Regions from separate parts of the Photobacterium sp. GB-72 genome, predicted to be linked through region 2. Evidence: riboswitches for the same ligand, from Rfam matches in the RefSeq annotation. Region 2 holds a riboswitch; each other region holds the start of a gene.

The links. A riboswitch is a leader RNA that binds a small molecule or an ion and turns the genes downstream of it on or off. The one in region 2 is predicted to bind lysine.
Region 1: another riboswitch for lysine. It lies ahead of C9J40_RS11545 (Na+/H+ antiporter NhaC family protein); the one in region 2 lies ahead of C9J40_RS02025 (Na+/H+ antiporter NhaC family protein).
Region 3: another riboswitch for lysine. It lies ahead of lysC (lysine-sensitive aspartokinase 3); the one in region 2 lies ahead of C9J40_RS02025 (Na+/H+ antiporter NhaC family protein).

The regions. Positions count from the first base shown of each region.
Region 1 covers NZ_PYNV01000009.1:37,817-43,911, forward strand. The annotation lists gene C9J40_RS11535 (Qnr family pentapeptide repeat protein) at 1-624, shown strand, start outside; gene C9J40_RS11540 (VOC family protein) at 684-1,124, opposite strand; gene C9J40_RS11545 (Na+/H+ antiporter NhaC family protein) at 1,243-2,823, opposite strand; lysine riboswitch at 2,909-3,082, opposite strand; gene ccoP (cytochrome-c oxidase, cbb3-type subunit III) at 3,219-5,417, opposite strand; gene ccoO (cytochrome-c oxidase, cbb3-type subunit II) at 5,414-6,022, opposite strand; gene ccoN (cytochrome-c oxidase, cbb3-type subunit I) at 6,015-6,095, opposite strand, start outside.
Region 2 covers NZ_PYNV01000001.1:467,778-473,872, forward strand. The annotation lists gene hisIE (bifunctional phosphoribosyl-AMP cyclohydrolase/phosphoribosyl-ATP diphosphatase HisIE) at 1-527, shown strand, start outside; gene C9J40_RS02020 (thymidine kinase) at 635-1,213, opposite strand; gene C9J40_RS02025 (Na+/H+ antiporter NhaC family protein) at 1,376-2,974, opposite strand; lysine riboswitch at 3,061-3,241, opposite strand; gene C9J40_RS02030 (H-NS family nucleoid-associated regulatory protein) at 3,603-3,998, shown strand; gene C9J40_RS02035 (lytic transglycosylase domain-containing protein) at 4,233-5,201, opposite strand; gene C9J40_RS02040 (YcgL domain-containing protein) at 5,209-5,487, opposite strand; gene minC (septum site-determining protein MinC) at 5,709-6,095, shown strand, end outside.
Region 3 covers NZ_PYNV01000004.1:6,249-12,343, reverse strand. The annotation lists gene uvrA (excinuclease ABC subunit UvrA) at 1-689, shown strand, start outside; gene C9J40_RS06675 (PglL family O-oligosaccharyltransferase) at 767-2,506, shown strand; gene C9J40_RS06670 (alanine--glyoxylate aminotransferase family protein) at 2,560-3,678, opposite strand; lysine riboswitch at 3,917-4,101, shown strand; gene lysC (lysine-sensitive aspartokinase 3) at 4,203-5,573, shown strand; gene metH (methionine synthase) at 5,653-6,095, opposite strand, start outside.

The DNA of each region.
Region 1 (6,095 bases), on a different contig from region 2:
GATGAAAGCTTTTCTAAACAAGAATTGTCCGAAGCTATTTTTGAAAGTTGTCAGTTTTATCGTTGTGATTTCTCACGTGCAAATTTAGTTGAAGCGAGTTTTATCAACTGTAATTTTATTGATGTGGGGGATGACAAAGGCTGTGATTTTTCCTATTCAAAGCTCAAAGATGCGAGTTTTAAGCAGTGTAATTTGTCAATGGCTAGTTTTCGTAATGCGCAGTGTTTTGGCATAGAAATGCGACAATCTAATCTCCAAGGCGTTGATTTTCAATATGCTTCTTTTGCAAATTATATTACCCATAACACTTTCTTTTGCTCGGCATTTATCACTGGCTGCAATTTACGTTATAGCAATTTCGAAGACATAAAATTAGAGCAGTGCGAACTGTTTGAAAACCGATGGAATGGGGCTAATTTGTTGGCAACATCGTTTAAAGGATCTGACTTAAGTCGCGGTGAGTTTTCCTCTGAACAGTGGGGTCAATGCGTTGTAGAAGACGCAGATCTTTGTCATGTGGATTTAGAGGGGGTTGATATTCGACGTGTGAATTTGAACGGTGTAAAAATTTGCGACTGGCAACAAGAGCAATTACTAAGTCAACTTGGCATTATTGTGCTTTAAAGGCTCTATAACTGTCGGTATTATCGAATAAAATAATACCGACAAACAAAAGCTATTTCTTACCATTCACCTTGGTTTTGCATCGAAGCCCAAGGTTCAGCGGGTTCTAGTGCGTCACCTTTTTGTAGCAGTTCAATCGAAATGCCATCAGGTGAACGAACAAATGCCATATGTCCATCACGGGGTGGGCGATTAATGACAACACCATTATTTTGTAAATGAGCACATAAATCGTAAATATTATCGACGGCAAAAGCGAGGTGACCAAAATTACGGCCACCAGTGTACGATTCTGGATCCCAGTTATAAGTTAGTTCTAATAAAGGCGATTGTGTTTCTTTTGCCGTTTCTGCCTGATTAGGTGCAGCTAAAAATACGAGAGTAAAACGTCCACGTTCGCTTTCTTTTCGTCGAATTTCTACCAAACCAAGCTTGTTACAGTAAAAATCCAGTGAAGCATCTAAGTTGCTCACTCGTACCATGGTATGTAAGTATTCCATTCTATTTCCTAGCTTTTATACAAAAAAATCCCCGTTGTCTAATACTTAGCATAAAGCAAATGCGTATTAAAACGAACGGGGATTATTAGATTTTATGATCTAATATTAATGTATTTATTTATGCTGTTACCGCTTGCAGTTGTTTCTTATGACGACGTAGGTGAATCGTACAACATGCAAGGAACCAAACAGAGCTTACTGCAATACCCGCAATTGTTGAAGATAAGATACCCATTGCCAAATAACCTAATAGTGCGCCAAAAGCGACAGTAATAGCATAAGGAAGCTGAGTCATAACGTGATCCATATGGTGACTACCTGCACCTGTTGCAGACAAGATACTTGTGCTTGAAATAGGTGAGCTGTGATCACCAAATACCGAACCTGCAAGTACTGCAGATAACATCGGCATTAATAGGTGAGCATCACTTGCTACCGCCATATCACCAGCAAGTGGCAACATAATACCGAACGTGCCCCAGCTTGTACCTGTCGCAAATGACATTGCACATGAAAGGATGAAGACTAATGCTGGTAGTAATTCCGTTGGGAACCCCCCTTTTGTTAAAGAGGCTAGGTATTGGCCTGTAGACATATCACTCACAACAGTACCGATCGTCCATGCAAAAAGTAGAATAATGATTGCAGGGATCATCGCTTGTACACCTTGAGGTGCCGCAGTTAACCAAGTCTTACGTGGCAGCTTTAAACGTAAAGCTAGAAGAATAGAAACAGCTAGGCTACATAAAGATGCATTAACCAATGAAGCACCTAGATCGGTATGCTCTAAAGAAGCAATTAAGCTAAAAGCCTCGCCTTTTGCGCTTAATACTTCAGCACCACTGATGATCATAAAGATAACGCTTGAGACTGTCAGTGTCAGAATAGGCAATACCATATCAATCATAGTACCTTGGCCTTCAGACTCAGTCGTGATCTCTAAACCTTTAGGGTGGCCTTTAGATTCATCCCATAGCTTACCTTCTTCTGCCCATGCTTCGTGTTGACGCATTGGACCAATGTTAAGTTGGAAGAAAATAACAACGATAACCATTAATAGCGTAAACACGGCGTATAAGTTCATTGGGATCATTTGAACAAACAATGAAATAGCACTGATATCGGTAATATGGTTTGTTACTAAAATACCGCTAAGAATAGCAATAATGTAAGCACCCCAAGAAGAAATTGGCGTGATAACACAAACAGGTGCAGCCGTTGAATCAAGTAAATAAGCAAGCTTTGCACGTGAGATATTGAAGCGATCTGTTACTGGGCGACAAATAGGCCCCACAGATAAGCTATGGAAAAAGTCATCAATAAAGAAAGCAAAAACCATTAAACCCGTTAGCATATTTGCGCTACGGCGATCTTTACAGCGACGAACACCCCATTCAGCAAATGCTTTAGTGGCACCTGTTGCCGTCATTAAGCTGATCAAACCACCGAGCAAAAGCATAAAGATGATCATATTAACGTTACCGCTATTTACAGCACCGTCTGCCCAAACAAGGCCTACAACTTTATTTACGATATATTGAAGCGCCGCTAAAGGGCTGTAATCATTAAGAAGGATTGCGCCTGCAACAATACCAAGGCCAAGTGATAACAATACACGTCGTGTAGTGATTGCTAAAACAACCGCCAGTAAGGGTGGTACAACAGATAGCAGGGAGTCAGAATATTGAACTAGATTCATGGATCTCTTAAACACCTATATTAGGTGGAGATCTACCGAAAGGATAGAGAAACAGATTTCAGGAGAAAAAATACTTCTTCGTATCCCTTAGGGTAGCGCTCCATAGACAAAATAACTATGGCAGTTCTGCACTTATTTAATGCAGACCCAGCGATTGTTGACGACACAACAAACACTTCGGCGCCGACTCCTTTCCCCAGACTTCAAAGGTGTCACCCTCCATCCGGATACTTTTAGGCAGCGCGCCTCTACTCAAAGGATTGAAATTTGATGATACCTATTAATTTTGCTTAGGCAATAAAAAGCAGACAGAAAATGCATATTAATTGTAAATATTGTTACTGTTGATGGCATGTTAACCAATTAGTAGCGATATATTCCATTTAGATAATCGCTCATTCTGTTATGCTATTGGGCTGATTTTGTTCTGGTGTTGTCATGGAGTGTATATTCCCAGCATAGCCACCTTTAATTAAATCTTTTCTTACCTCTGCTACTTCTTGTGGTGTAACAGGTACAGTTCTATCACCTAACTTATCGCGGACAAAGCTAATTAATTTCGCAAGGTTGGCATCACTGAGCACCGAGTTAAAGCTACTCATAGGCATAAAGTTACTGTCTTGTTCCATGAAGTTTGGCGATAAACCACGAATGGTAACGGCAATCGTATCGTAAGGATCACTGTGCATAATTATCCCGTTGTTAAGCAGCGTAGGGGCGATCCCTTTCCTACCTTTACCGTCTTTACCATGGCATGCACCACAGGTTTGCACATACACACCATATAGTTTGGCTTCGTTTTCAGGATCGTTGCTACTTAACGGTTTTAGCTCAACGGTTTGAATATCAACATTGGCTGGCACCAAGTCACCAAAGCCTGGTGGGTTAAGCTGAGGAACCGAGCTATCTAACTCGTTATATTTATCGCCAGTGATCAAGTATTCCGCAATGGCTGCGACGTCTTGTTCTGTCAAGAAACGGGTACTGTTTTGTACCACTTCCGCCATACCACCAAATGCGGTTCCTTTATCTGAATGACCCGTTTTTAAAAAGTCGGTTAGTGTTTTTACATCCCAACGATCTTGATATAGCTCTGTTGCGGTAATATTTGGGGCTTTCCAGCCATCAATCAAATTACCTTGGAATAGCTCTTTTTCTATCAAGGCTTGTGCAACGTTACGTGGAGTATGACATTCCGAACAATGGCCTAACCCCATGGTTAAATATTTACCCCGTTTCCATTGTTCGGTGGCATCTGCTGGGTATTGCAAAGGGTCGGTATTAAGAAAGGCAATATTCCAACCAAGTAGTCCTAACCGGATATTACTTGGGAACATCATCTTGTTTTCTTCATTACGAGTATTCACAAAATTAAGCGATTGCATGTAAGCCCAAAGTGCTTGGGTGTCTTCATCTGTCACATATTGATAAGACGAGTAGGGCATCGCTGGATATAGGTAGCCATGTTTGCCTTTACCTTTATGTAGCGCATCATAAAATTCATCGTAGGTGTAATCCCCAATACCATAGGTTGGATGTGCTGAAATATTGGTAGAATAAAGCGTGCCAAATGGCGTTAAAAATCCTAAACCGCCACCAAATGGTTCGCCACCTTCACCAGTGTGACAAGCAATACAATCTCCTGCATAAGCAAGGTATTGCCCTTTACTAACCATATCCGGATCAAGTGCTGCGAGTTTCTCGTTTTGTCTATTTCCTTGGTGGCGAATATAAGCCCCTAATGCTTGAATTTCGCTATCGCTGAGTTGCTCTTCAAAAGCAGGCATGAGATTGTTCAAGCCATATTTTACCGTTGAAATAATACCTTCAACGCTGCCATCGTGAAGCCAGATATTATCGGTTAGATTTGGCGCACCAATCGCAGTATTACCTTTTGCATTACTGCCATGACAAGCCGTACAGTTAGCATCAAATACGGTTTTACCGAGTTCAAGCTTGACCGCTGGCTCTGAGATAATGCGATTTTTTTCAAGTGAAGCGACATAATATGAAACATTCTCAATTTCTTCTTCAGTCAGAATATCTTTCCAACCAGCCATGACTCCGTTACGACCTTTAACAATCGAATGATGGATCGCCTCATCACTACCACCATAAAGCCAAACGGTATCACTTAAATTAGGGAAATGAAGCTGACCTTGTGCTTGATTTAAATGACAAGCCGCACAATGGGTTTGAAATAAAGCACGCCCAGCGACCACAATTTCAGGCGAGGTACTTAATGCTTGAAATGATGTATCACTATTAGGTACTTGGCTAATTTGTTTGGCTAATGAAGTAGTAGAGGTTGAAGCCGCTTCACTACTTGATTGCCACTTCATGAGTCCTTGCCAGTTTCCCATGCCAGGATAGAGCACCAAAAAAACGGCAGCGATAATGAAAGCGAGAAGATAAGAAAGAAGTAAAAGGTTTGGTACGGCGGCATCGTTTTCATCGATACCATCAAAGCTATCGACGGTTCGATTAGCGTTGGCTGCACTGTTTTTCTTCCAGTAGTACGCAACAACGACGATCATAATTGCGAGAAAAATAAGGGTTAGGATAATGACCCAACCACTCCAAAAAGTACTCATGGTCGTACTCCTTGATCTTGTCCCAGACTTTGTAGATAGGCGATTAATGCCTGTGCCTTGGTTTTACCTTTTACTTCTAATCGTGCCTGTTTAATTTCCTTATCAGTGTAAGGAACACCAAGCGTACGTAATGCAATTAGTTTTGCATCAATATCTTCACCATCAAGTACTTGTTCAAAGAGCCAAGGATAAGAGGGCATAATCGAAGTTGGTACAACATCACGAGGGTTTCTTAGGTGAATGATGTGCCATTGATCAGAATATTTTCGACCTAAATTAGTGAGATCAGGTCCAGTACGTTTTGAACCCCATAAATTGGGATGTTCATAAATATCATCACTTTCTCGGCTATATCGTCCATAACGTTTAATTTCTGCATTTAATGGACGTACCATCATGGTATGACAAGTATGGCAACCTTCACTGATATAAATATCACGCCCAGCAACTTCTAATGCGGTTAATGGTTTCGCGCTTGATTCAGCAATTAACTTATCTTGGTAAAAAAAAGCAGGAAGTACCCATACTAAGAATGAAAAGGCAGCAACCAAAGTTGTTGCAACAATAAGGATCACTACAGATGAGGTAAAATCTTTATTAATCATGAGTATCTACCTTTTCTGTTGCTGCATTTTGATGCTTAACTGATCTAGGTTTTGGCTGTTTTAGCGTTCTGTA
Region 2 (6,095 bases):
ACATGAACGAAGATGCGCTTCAAAAGACACTTGATACTAAACAAGTCACTTTCTGGTCTCGCACCAAAGAGCGGCTGTGGACGAAAGGTGAAACATCAGGCAATGTACTGCAACTTAAAAGTATTCAGCTTGATTGTGACCAAGACACCTTATTAGTACACGTCGATCCAATTGGTCCAACGTGCCACTTAAACACGACCACCTGTTTTGATTCTGATAAAAGTGATGCTCAGCCACCGTCACTGGTTTTTCTTCATCAACTTGAGCAGCTCTTGGCGAGTCGTAAAGGTGCAGATCCTGAGTCTTCCTACACAGCTAGCCTCTACGCCCGTGGCACCAAGCGTATATCGCAAAAAGTGGGCGAAGAAGGTGTTGAAGTCGCGCTTGCGGCAACGTCGGGTGACAAAGCGGAATTAGTATGTGAATCAGCGGATTTGATCTATCACCTGCTTGTCCTACTTCAAGATCAAGGTTTATCACTGTCAGATGTGACGAATAAACTGCAAGAGCGTCATAATAAGAAATAATTCAATCGTCAGTTACGATGAAAAAGCCAGCTAAATAAGCTGGCTTTTTGTTTCGCAATAATTACCTGGATAAGATAAAGAGGACTATCCCTATTATCATTAAATAATTAACGACCTAATGCCTCTTTATAATGTAATCGACATACTGATACGTAACGTGCGTTGCCACCAATTTCAACTTGTTCACCATCAGCAATAGCACGACCGGTTTCATCTTGACGGATCACCATGTTTGCTTTGCGACCACAGTGACAAATTGTTTTTAATTCAACTAACTTATCCGCCCACGATAATAAGTAACGACTCCCTTCAAAAAGTTCACCTAAGAAGTCTGTACGTAAGCCGTAACATAAAACCGGAATATCGAGTTTATCGACCACTTCCGTTAATTGATACACCTGCGCTTTAGATAAGAACTGGCATTCATCAATTAATACGCAATCAATTTTACCTTTATCTGATAACGCTTTTAATCGTTCGAATAAATCATCTTCTGCATTAAATAACTCAGCCTCTTCTTCTAAACCAATACGAGAGCTGACTTTACCCACACCAAAGCGATCATCAATCGCAGCAGTAAAAATAACGGGGGTCATTCCTCTTTCGCGATAATTAAACGAGGATTGCAATAATGTGGTCGATTTCCCTGCATTCATTGCAGAGTAATAGAAATACATTTGGGCCATGAGGATTCCCTAGTAATACGATTGGTTTAAAAAAACTGCGCCGATGCTACAGAAATTCACTCACAATGAAAAGTGATAGACTTAACAAGTACACATTAGTTACAAAAAAGCCCATACTCTTTTTCATGAAAAGTGTATGGGCTTAAAAGAACAGAGATAAAATCAGCTTTTTACTGTTGGGACATAAGTACGTCGTGATAACCAAGCAAACAACACACAAACCATAATAAAAGTAATTATAGCCGCGATGAAGGCTACGGGTAATGAATCAGTCATACCTAGCACAAGGAAGCCAATAGTAGAAACAAAGGCGACAGAAACTGCGTAAGGAAGTTGCGTTGCGACATGATCAATATGATGGCAACGTGCCCCCGTTGAAGACAATATTGTAGTATCTGAAATCGGTGAACAGTGATCACCAAATACAGAGCCTGCTAATACTCCCGCTAGCATTGGTAACATCAAGGTAATATCGGTTGCCCCAGCTAAATCACCAGCTATAGGTAACATAATGCCAAACGTGCCCCACGACGTACCTGTAGAAAATGCCATCACGCCTGATAATAAAAATAAGATCATCGGTAATAACATAGGGTTAATATTCCCTTGTACAAGGGTTGATAAATATTGACCCGTTTTCATATCACCAATAACGCTACCAATACTCCACGCGAATAATAAAATTAAAATCGCACCAAACATGGATTTAGCACCAATCCATAATGTGCGAATAACTTCATTAAATGCAATACGCTGGCGAATGACTGGAATAATCGCAGCAACTAAGCCAAATAAACCACCAAGACAAAGTGACTTACCGACATCAGTATTTTCAAACGCACCTAGCAGAGCAAAAGATTTACCATCTGCTGCTAATGCTTGATAGCCTGTAAAAACCATAAAAAAGAACGTGGCAAATATTAAAATAACAATCGGCCAAATTAAATCGCCAACTTTACCTTTCGTACTTTCAACAATTTCTAATTCGTCAGTTAAATCTTTTGCTTGTTCATCAACATCACCGCCTTCATCAAAACCACGGCCATGCATTGCTGCCATCTCATGTTTTTTCATTGGTCCAATATCCCATTGGAACCAAGACACAACAAAAACCATAGCTAAAGCAAAAATAGCATAGAAGTTCATTGGCGCTAGCGTTAAAAAGGCACTTAAAGGTGTATATTCTGTTACTCCATGCGTAACTAAAATACCGCCAATTAACGTAATTATATACGCACCCCAACTCGATGCCGGCATTAGAACGCACATTGGAGCGGCTGTTGAATCCAATATATAAGCCAATTTAGAACGAGATACATAATAGCGATCCGTTACAGGACGAGCGATAGAACCCACCGCTAAACTATTAAAGTAATCATCAACAAAAATAAACACGCCTAAAAAGGCAGCAAGCAGTTTCGCGCCCCTTTTCGTTTTAATTTTTGTTTGTGCCCATGCAGCAAATGCACGAGTACCACCAGACAATGTTAACAATGCTGTCGTCATGCCTAATATAATGAGGAATAAAACAATACTCATATTCCAGGTATTAATACCACCATCAGATATGAATAAGTTTTGTATAGTGCCTCCTAAATAAGAAGCTGAATGGTTAAATGAAAAGTCATTTAAGTAAAGTGCTCCTAATACGATACCCGCACCAAGAGAAACTAACACACGCCGAGAAAGTATCGCTAACCCTAACGCAACAATAGGAGGAATAATGGATACTAATGAATGGGAGTAATCTACTAAATTCATGATCTCAAAGACAACCGAATTAGGTTGGAGATCTACTGGATAACATGGCGGTTAACCATATTTGAAGAACGTCTTGGCTCTTCTCTTTTCACAGTAGCGCTCCATAGTGAATATGATTATATACTATGGCAGTGTTGCACTTATTCAATACAACCCCAGAAAAAGGATTTGACGTCACTCTTACTTCGGCATTAGCTCCTTTCATTAACCGTCATTGGTTTCACCCTCTTGTTAATTACTATTAGATAACGCGCCTCTACCTTACATCAAGGTTGCGATTATTCTACGTAATGTTTCATTATTTGCAACAACATCACATGAAACATTTAACAACAGAAAAAATAACATTGCTTTATAAATATAATCTTATCTAAGTATAGCTTCACTCATTAAATATTATGAACCTACGAGCAGATATGTTTCATTTTGTAACCATTTAAACATCTATTAAGCATAAATCCGATATTCGTATTTTTATAAAAATACGAATATCGCTATTATTAACAATTAACAATAAAGAATGTTTAAAGTGTTTTGACATAATGAATAAAAGCATTACTATTGTAATAAATGATTCGACACTGCTATTATTATTTACAGTTAGTTAAAAATAACAGGAAATATAAAAATGTCTGATGCAATGAAAGCACTTTTAAACCTTCGTAGTCTTCGTGCACTTTCTCGTGAATATACTTTAGAGCAACTAGAAGAAGCTTTAGAGAAATTAACTACCGTTGTTCAAGAACGTGCTGAAGCTGAAGAAGAAGAACAAGCAAAAGAAAATGAGCGTAATGAAAAACTAGCTCAATACCGTGAAATGCTATTAGCTGATGGTATCGACCCTGAAGAATTGTTAGCAAGCCTTTCAAAAGCACCAAAAGCAAAACGTGCTGCACGTCCAGCTAAATATAAATTCATCGATGAAAACGGTGAAGAAAAAACGTGGACAGGCCAAGGCCGTACACCAAGCGCGCTTAAGCAAGCACTTGAAAATGGTAAATCTTTAGAAGAATTTGAAATCTAATTTCATTTCCTACCATATATTTAGAAAGCTCAACTTAGTTGGGCTTTTTTTATACTGTCATGAACCAAGAATTATAGACATCAATCTAAACAACGCTGTTTTCGAATTGCTTAAAGATATGTCTAGGCAAATATTTATTCGCTTTTAAATATAGAAAACACATATCAAAATAAAAAGTCAGGCAGTAGTGCCTGACTTTCAATACAGATAACCTTTTATTATTGGTTATAGCTATTAGATACGATCAGCAAGATGGCTGACAGCTAAAGCAAAATAATGAGAACGATTCCATTTCATTAATGTTTGGTAATTACCATAAACAAGGTAAGCACGCCCATGTTCGTCATCAGGTTGAATTAACCATGCATCAATGTCTTCTTTGGGTAAATTCCCACCACTCATAGTACGAACACCGAGTGTTTGCCATTGTGCTAGTGTTTTGGTTTTTTCTACACCCGTACCTTTTAAATCGGGCGATAATGATGATGGGATCTTAACTTGACGTCCCCAAGTATATTTATCATTCCAACCTGATTTTTTTAGGTAATTCGCTGCAGATGCAAAAACATCCGCTTTAGTATTCCAAATATCAGCTTTACCATCATTATTACCATCAACCGCAAAGGTTAAATAAGATGTTGGCATAAATTGGCATTGACCCATCGCCCCTGCCCATGATCCTTTCATCTCATCAATCGTAATATGTCCTTCTTGAAGGATTTGTAATGCCGCCATCACTTGTTTACGAAATAATGCTTCACGACGACCTTCATAAGCCAACGTGGTTAATGCTTCAACAACATGGTAATTACCTTGTAATTTACCAAAGTTACTTTCAACCCCCCACAACGCAACAATAAAACGTGGTTGTACGCCGTATTCTTTACCTATCCGATCTAATGTTGTTTTATTCTCTTGATATAAACGACGTGCTTGTTTTACTTTCCAGTCAGGTACAGCGCGTGGAATATATTGATCTAATGTTAACTTTTTCTCAGGTTGGTTTTTATCTGCTTTTACTGCACGATGAGTAAATGTAATGCCTTTAAAAGCTGAATCGAGAATAGGCTCAGAAATACCATTACTACGCGCTTCTGCTTTTAATTTATTTATATATGCGTTAAACCCTTCATCAGCAGCAAAAGCTGTTGAGGAAATCCCTAGTCCTAAGGCCACAACGGCCGATATAAAACGCTTATGCATAATAACCTTAATTAGCTCTGCCGGCTTTCTCGGCTTTATATTGATCCAATAAATTTGTTACTGGCGGTGGAACTTGAAGATAGAAACCAACGGTCTTTAATGCTTCTTTTACTTTTTCAACATCGGCCAAGGCTAACTTTCTTCCTTCTAACTTTATCACCATAACAAATTGCGGTTTACCAAATGTATTCATTAATACTTCAGGCACATCGGAGAAATCATCTTTCTTATTTACATATAAATATGTGTTATCTTTTTTTAAGCTTTTATAGATTGCACACAACATTTCAATTCACCTATTTGTTAAAGCTTATTCTTTCAGACAGCTATTTTAACGTATCATTCCCCGTTGGTTTATTTTTCCCCCTACAGGATGAGACTTTTGTCTGAATTTCCCATGTCAAAGCAAGGATAACTTGCCCCTAACTGCTCGGGAATATACCATGCTAGTACCTTTGTGATAATCAACAAGAATGGTTAATTTAAACATTAACCATAATAAATACCATGACCAAGACGACTGAACTTAAAGGGAGCTCATTTACGCTCTCTGCGCTTCATTTAATTGATGGTGATATCAAAAAAGCGACCGATCACCTAAAAGAAAAAATTGAACTCGCACCTAATTTCTTTGCATCAGCTCCCGTTGTTATCGATATCTCTAATGCAGGCAAAGATATTAATTTTGAGCAATTAAAACGAGCAATTGTCGACGCGGGCATGATCCCTGTAGGTATCAGCGGTTGTAAAGAACAAGCGTTACAAAATCAAGCAAAATCTGCTGGATTTGCTATTATGAATGCCGCACGCACGGTGAAAGAAAAAACAACAGTAGAATCTACTGAGGCTGAGCCATCTTCTCAGCCAGTTCAAGGCCGAGAGTCCGCACTTATC
Region 3 (6,095 bases), on a different contig from region 2:
AGCTTTTTTCAGGCACTCAAGAAGCCCGTTCCCGTGGTTATAAACCAGGGCGTTTTAGTTTTAACGTTCGTGGTGGTCGCTGTGAAGCCTGCCAAGGTGATGGTGTTATTAAAGTTGAAATGCATTTTCTTCCCGATGTTTATGTCCCTTGTGATGCCTGTAAAGGAAAACGTTATAACCGTGAAACCTTAGAGATCCGCTACAAAGGTAAAACCATTGATGAAGTGTTAGAGCTTACGGTTGAAGATGCACGAGAATTCTTTGATCCGGTTCCCGCTATTGCAAGAAAGTTACAAACCTTAATGGATGTTGGTTTATCGTATATTCGTTTAGGTCAAGCGGCGACAACCTTATCAGGCGGTGAAGCACAACGTGTAAAACTCGCAAAAGAGTTATCGAAACGCGATACCGGAAAGACACTTTATATTCTGGATGAGCCAACAACCGGACTACACTTCCACGATATTCAGCAGCTATTAACAGTGCTGCATAAATTGCGTGATAAAGGTAATACCATTGTGGTGATCGAACATAACTTAGACGTAATAAAAACCGCAGATTGGATCATCGATCTTGGTCCAGAAGGCGGCAGTGGTGGTGGCGAGATCATTGCAACAGGAACACCTGAAGATGTAGCTAAAGTAAAAGGCTCACATACAGCAAGGTTCCTTAAACCGCTACTAGGTTAGAATATGAAAACACGCTAACATATGATAACAGGCTGATTTTACTCAGCCTGTTTGCTTATTCATACTCAGGAACAACCATGACAGTGTTACAACTCGAAGGTACCAGATTAGAACAGAAACGGATTTCTAAACCATTGGTACGCTATTTCCTTGCAACAATCGGTGTTATTTTCATTGTTGCAATGCACTACTTCCAACACAATCCAGGTGGTTCAGGGCTTGAACTCTCGTTTAATGCTGCAGTTTGGATCCCTTTTAGTTTTGCTATCTCCTTCGGCTTACTTGAAATTTGTCGCCAACAAATCTGGCGTTATTCACGCCTGACACTATTATTGTTTGCTTGTTGTGTACTGCTGACTATCCCCATTTTTTATTCCAATGCTGATGCTGGAGCGGCGTTTAATCGCTTGTTTACCTTATGGGCTGGATTTCTGTTTTTTGTCAGCTTGCAGCAATTCGTCTTTACCCACCAGCAACGCCAACGTTTGTTATGGTTTATTTTAATTGGGGTACTCATTGAAGCCATATTTGCGTGGTACCAATACCTTTGGATCCCAGCAAAGAACCCTATCGGCTATGACACTATCGCTAACCGCCCTTATGGTATTTTTCAACAACCAAATGTGATGGCGAGTTTTCTTGCAACAGGGCTTGTGATTGGTACGTATCTATTAGCACGTATTCCGCTATATCGCGGTAAATGGTCATGGCAACATGTCACTTTGCTGATAACACCTATACTAACGATTCCAATATTAGTGGTATTGAACTCTCGTACAGGCTGGCTAGGCGCAATTATCGGTATAGTACTAATGCTGCCGTATTTACGTCGCTTTGCCGCAAAACAAGCTCAACGTTTATGGTTGTTAATGGTTACATTAGGGCTTTGTTTGGCATGGAATATTTCATCAACAGAGAATTGGTCACCAAAAGAAAACAGCACCAGTTTAGAAAGTTTAAGAGCAATCCACTTCCCACAAGCCTATGACATGTTTACAACTAAGCCTCTAACAGGTTATGGCTACGGAAAGTTTGAAGCCGCTTACATCACACAAACTGCGTTATGGCACAATGAAGATCCAGCGCAGCATGCAGGTGTTCCGAGCTTAGATCACCCACATAACGAGTTACTTCTCTGGGCTGACGAAGGCGGTATTGTGCCACTTATCGGTTTATTGCTTGCTGCGTTTGCAGTAATAATAAAGATAAGAAAGGCGCCTGCTGGTACTCAATTAGCGTTAATCGGATTGTTTTTCCCTATCGTTCTGCATACCCAACTTGAGTATCCTTTCTACCATTCATTAGTCCATTGGCTGATCTTTATCATACTGATATTTTGGGTAGATAACCTCACCACCAAATATCATCGCCAATCATTAAGCTACGTACTAGGGCTGAAAGTTTTCGCACTTATTGTACCAATTTTTATCTCTAGCTTTATGATAACGACCCTGTATTCAGGTTGGCAGTTAACTAAATTTGAAACCACTCGACCAGTAAATATTGAATACTTACTTAAGGTGAATAATCCATGGTCGTGGAAAAACCGTTTTGATTGGGATTTACAACTGACCCAACTGCAACTCGGAATTAGCAGTAATAAGCCAGCACTAATTGAAGACTATATTCAATGGGCAACCGAGAAAGCGAAAACGTGGCCGCGACCAGCGCTGTATCAAAACCTGATCCTTGCTTACGATGCCCTCGGCAATAAAGAGCAAGCATCACAAATCAGAGATGAAGCGCTGTTCTTATTCCCATCTTTAAATTTTGAGCAGCAAAACAGCGAAGCAAAGGCAACGTCTGCTGCTAAATAACTATAAAAAATGGCTACCCAATTGGTAGCCATTTTTATTTACTCATCAATAAATTACTTCAATGTGGTTTCTAGCGCTTTTAAGCACAGCGCAACATTTTCACTTCTCGCACCATAGCCCATCAAACCGATACGCCACGCTTTACCTGCCAACGCACCTAAACCTGCTCCGATTTCCAAGTTGTAACGTTGCAGCAACTCATTACGTACCTCAGCATCATCAACGCCTTCAGGGATATAAACCACATTGAGTTGGGGCAAACGTGACATTTCTTCTACCACAAATTGGATCCCAAGCTTTTCAAGCCCTGCTTTAAGCTCTTCATGGACATTTCGATGGCGCTGCCATGCATTTTCTAACCCTTCGTTTTGCAATAATACCAAGGCTTCATGCAACGCATATAAACTGTTTACAGGTGCAGTATGGTGATAGCAACGCTTACCTTCACCACTCCAATAACCTAGCACCAAACTTTGATCTAAAAACCAGCTTTGTACTTTGGTTTTACGTCGTTGGATCTTATCAATCGCCTTTTGAGAAAACGTTAATGGCGATAACCCCGGCGTGCAGGACAAACACTTTTGGCTACCTGAATAAACCGCATCTAATTGCCACTCGTCCACCAGCAAAGGAACACCACCAAGTGATGTCACCGCATCAACAATCGTTAAGCAATCATGTTTACGGGCAATTTCCGCCAATGTTTTCGCATCACTCAATGCGCCGGTTGAGGTTTCGGCATGTACAAAAGCAACAATTTTAATTTCAGGATCGTTTTGTAACGCTTGATCCACTAAATCAGGATCAACCGCCGCCCCCCATTCGTTATCCACAACGATAGCAACACCACCACAACGCTCGACATTTTCCCGCATCCGTTCCCCGAAAACGCCATTACGGCAAACTAGTACTTTATCCCCAGCTTCAACGAGATTAACAAAGCAGGCTTCCATTCCTGCACTACCTGGCGCTGAAACAGCGATAGTAAAGGCATTTTGGGTTTGAAAGGCATATTGCAACAATTGTTTTAATTCATCCATCATACCGATAAATAATGGATCAAGGTGCCCTACCGTAGGACGACTAAGCGCTTGTAATACTTGCGGATAAATATCTGATGGTCCCGGCCCCATGAGGGTTCGATGCGGTGGGATAAAGCTGGTAATTGTCATTCTTTTGCTCCGTAAAGTCATTGTCCCTGTCGATATTTTTATGTGGAACGCGTTGCTATCTATTTTAGAGTATTAGAGCCCTTTCATTGGTGCAAGCGACCTATACCGATCCCATGACACACATTGACGAAATATCATATGTAAATAAATTGTCATATTCCATTTGACAACAGGGTGATGAATCTTATTCAATAAGATGATATTTTATTCAAGCACTTATTATTCAAACAGTACGACTTAAAACGGAAGAGGAGCGTTACCTAGGTATCATAATGACAGGACCCCATCCAATCGCCATTATGAGAGGGAGAGTAACGCCGAGGTATAACTGATTAGGGGATGAGTTATATCGGCTATGAAGGTTGAATCCTTCTAGCTGTCACCAAGGTCAATGATTGACATTGGTGGGGAGCTTCTGGGTGAGTGACTATTCACCTCTTATGCTCTCCTGACAGGATGTCGGGAATACTCCCGAAAAAATAGCCTACCTTGTGATGTGTTTACTATTTAGGGAGAAATTAATTATGGACAAGGCTGCAACACATTCAGATTCACTCACTGTCGCAAAATTTGGCGGTACCAGTGTTGCTGATTACACCGCAATGAGCCGAAGTGCTGCCATTGTTATTGCTAATCCAGACACTAAAATTGTGTTAATCAGCGCCTGCTCTGGTGTCACGAATATTCTGGTAGAACTTGCCAATGGCGTGAGCGATTCAACGACCCGCCAACAGCGCATTCAGACACTGACCCAAACCCACCAAGATGTTCTTGATCAACTTCAGCACCCAGAAAATATTCAAGACGCTATTTACGGCCTACTTGATAACATCGCAACCTTAGCTGAACATGCGGCATCAACAACCTCTGCACAATTGACCGATCAAATTGTTAGCCATGGCGAGCTGCTTTCAACCCATCTTTTTAGTCAAATATTAGTCGAGCTAAACGCCCCAGCTGTACGTGTAGATATTCGTTCCATCATGCGTACTGATGATCAATTTGGTAAAGCGATCCCACAGCCAGAAACAATTAAGCAATTAGCGACTGAGCAATTATTACCACTATTAGACAATAATATCGTGGTATCACAGGGCTTTATTGGATCAAACAGCCAGGGTGTTACGACAACACTTGGTCGTGGGGGAAGTGACTATAGTGCCGCTTTAATCGCAGAAGCCGTAAATGCTAGCACATTAGAGATTTGGACGGACGTACCGGGTTTATACACTACCGATCCACGTATTACATCAGCCGCTAAACCGATCAAAGAGATCAGTTTTAGTGAAGCTTCTGAAATGGCAAACTTTGGTGCTAAAATTTTACACCCATCAACTCTAGTACCAGCTGTTCGTCAACAGATCCCTGTATTTGTTGGTTCATCAAAAGCACCGGAGCAAGGCGGTACTTGGATCCGACAATCCGTTGAAGAAGCGCCACTATTTAGAGCACTCGCATTACGTGCCAACCAAACCATGGTGACACTCACGAGCTTAAATATGTTCCATGCTTATGGCTTTTTAGCCGAAGTCTTTCGTATCTTGGCTGAACATAAAATCTCAGTTGATCTCATCACAACCTCAGAGGTCAGCGTTTCACTGACCTTAGATCAAACTGATACGGGTGGCGGTGCGCCAACGCTTCCGCTTCAAGTCGTTGAAGAATTAAGCCAATTATGTGTGGTTGACGTCGAGCAAGGGCTATCACTGGTTGCACTTATCGGTAACCAAATGAGTGATACGAAAGGCTCAGCAAAAGATATCTTTGGCGCGCTAGAAGATCATAACCTTCGTATGATTTGCTACGGTGCTAGCCCACATAATTTATGTTTCTTAATTAATGAAGATGAAGCTAAAGACGTGGTTCGCACACTGCACGCATCTTTGTTGGAATAAGCTCTTTCTAACTAACCCAAATAAAGTTCCGATAAACAAAAAGGCGCATTGAGCGCCTTTTTTAACGATTGATTAAGCATTAAAGATTTGGGCCTAACCATTTCTCAGCTTCGATCAAATCCCAACCTTTGCGATCAGCATAACTTTCTAACTGATCTTGCTGGATCTGAGCAACCGCAAAGTAACGAGAATCAGGATGTGAGAAATACCATCCCGAAACGGCAGCACCAGGCCACATTGCGTAACTTTCCGTTAGTACCATGCCAGTATTTTTCTCAGCATCAAGTAACTGCCAAATAGCACCTTTTTCGGTATGCTCAGGACATGCGGCGTAACCAGGTGCAGGACGAATACCTTGATACTTTTCTCGGATCAAATCGTCATTATTCAGATTTTCATCAGCTGCATAACCCCAAATATCTTTACGTACCATTTCATGCATACATTCAGCAAAGGCTTCCGCTAATCGATCCGCAACAGCCTGTACCATAATGGCATTGTAATCATCACCTTTTGCTTTAA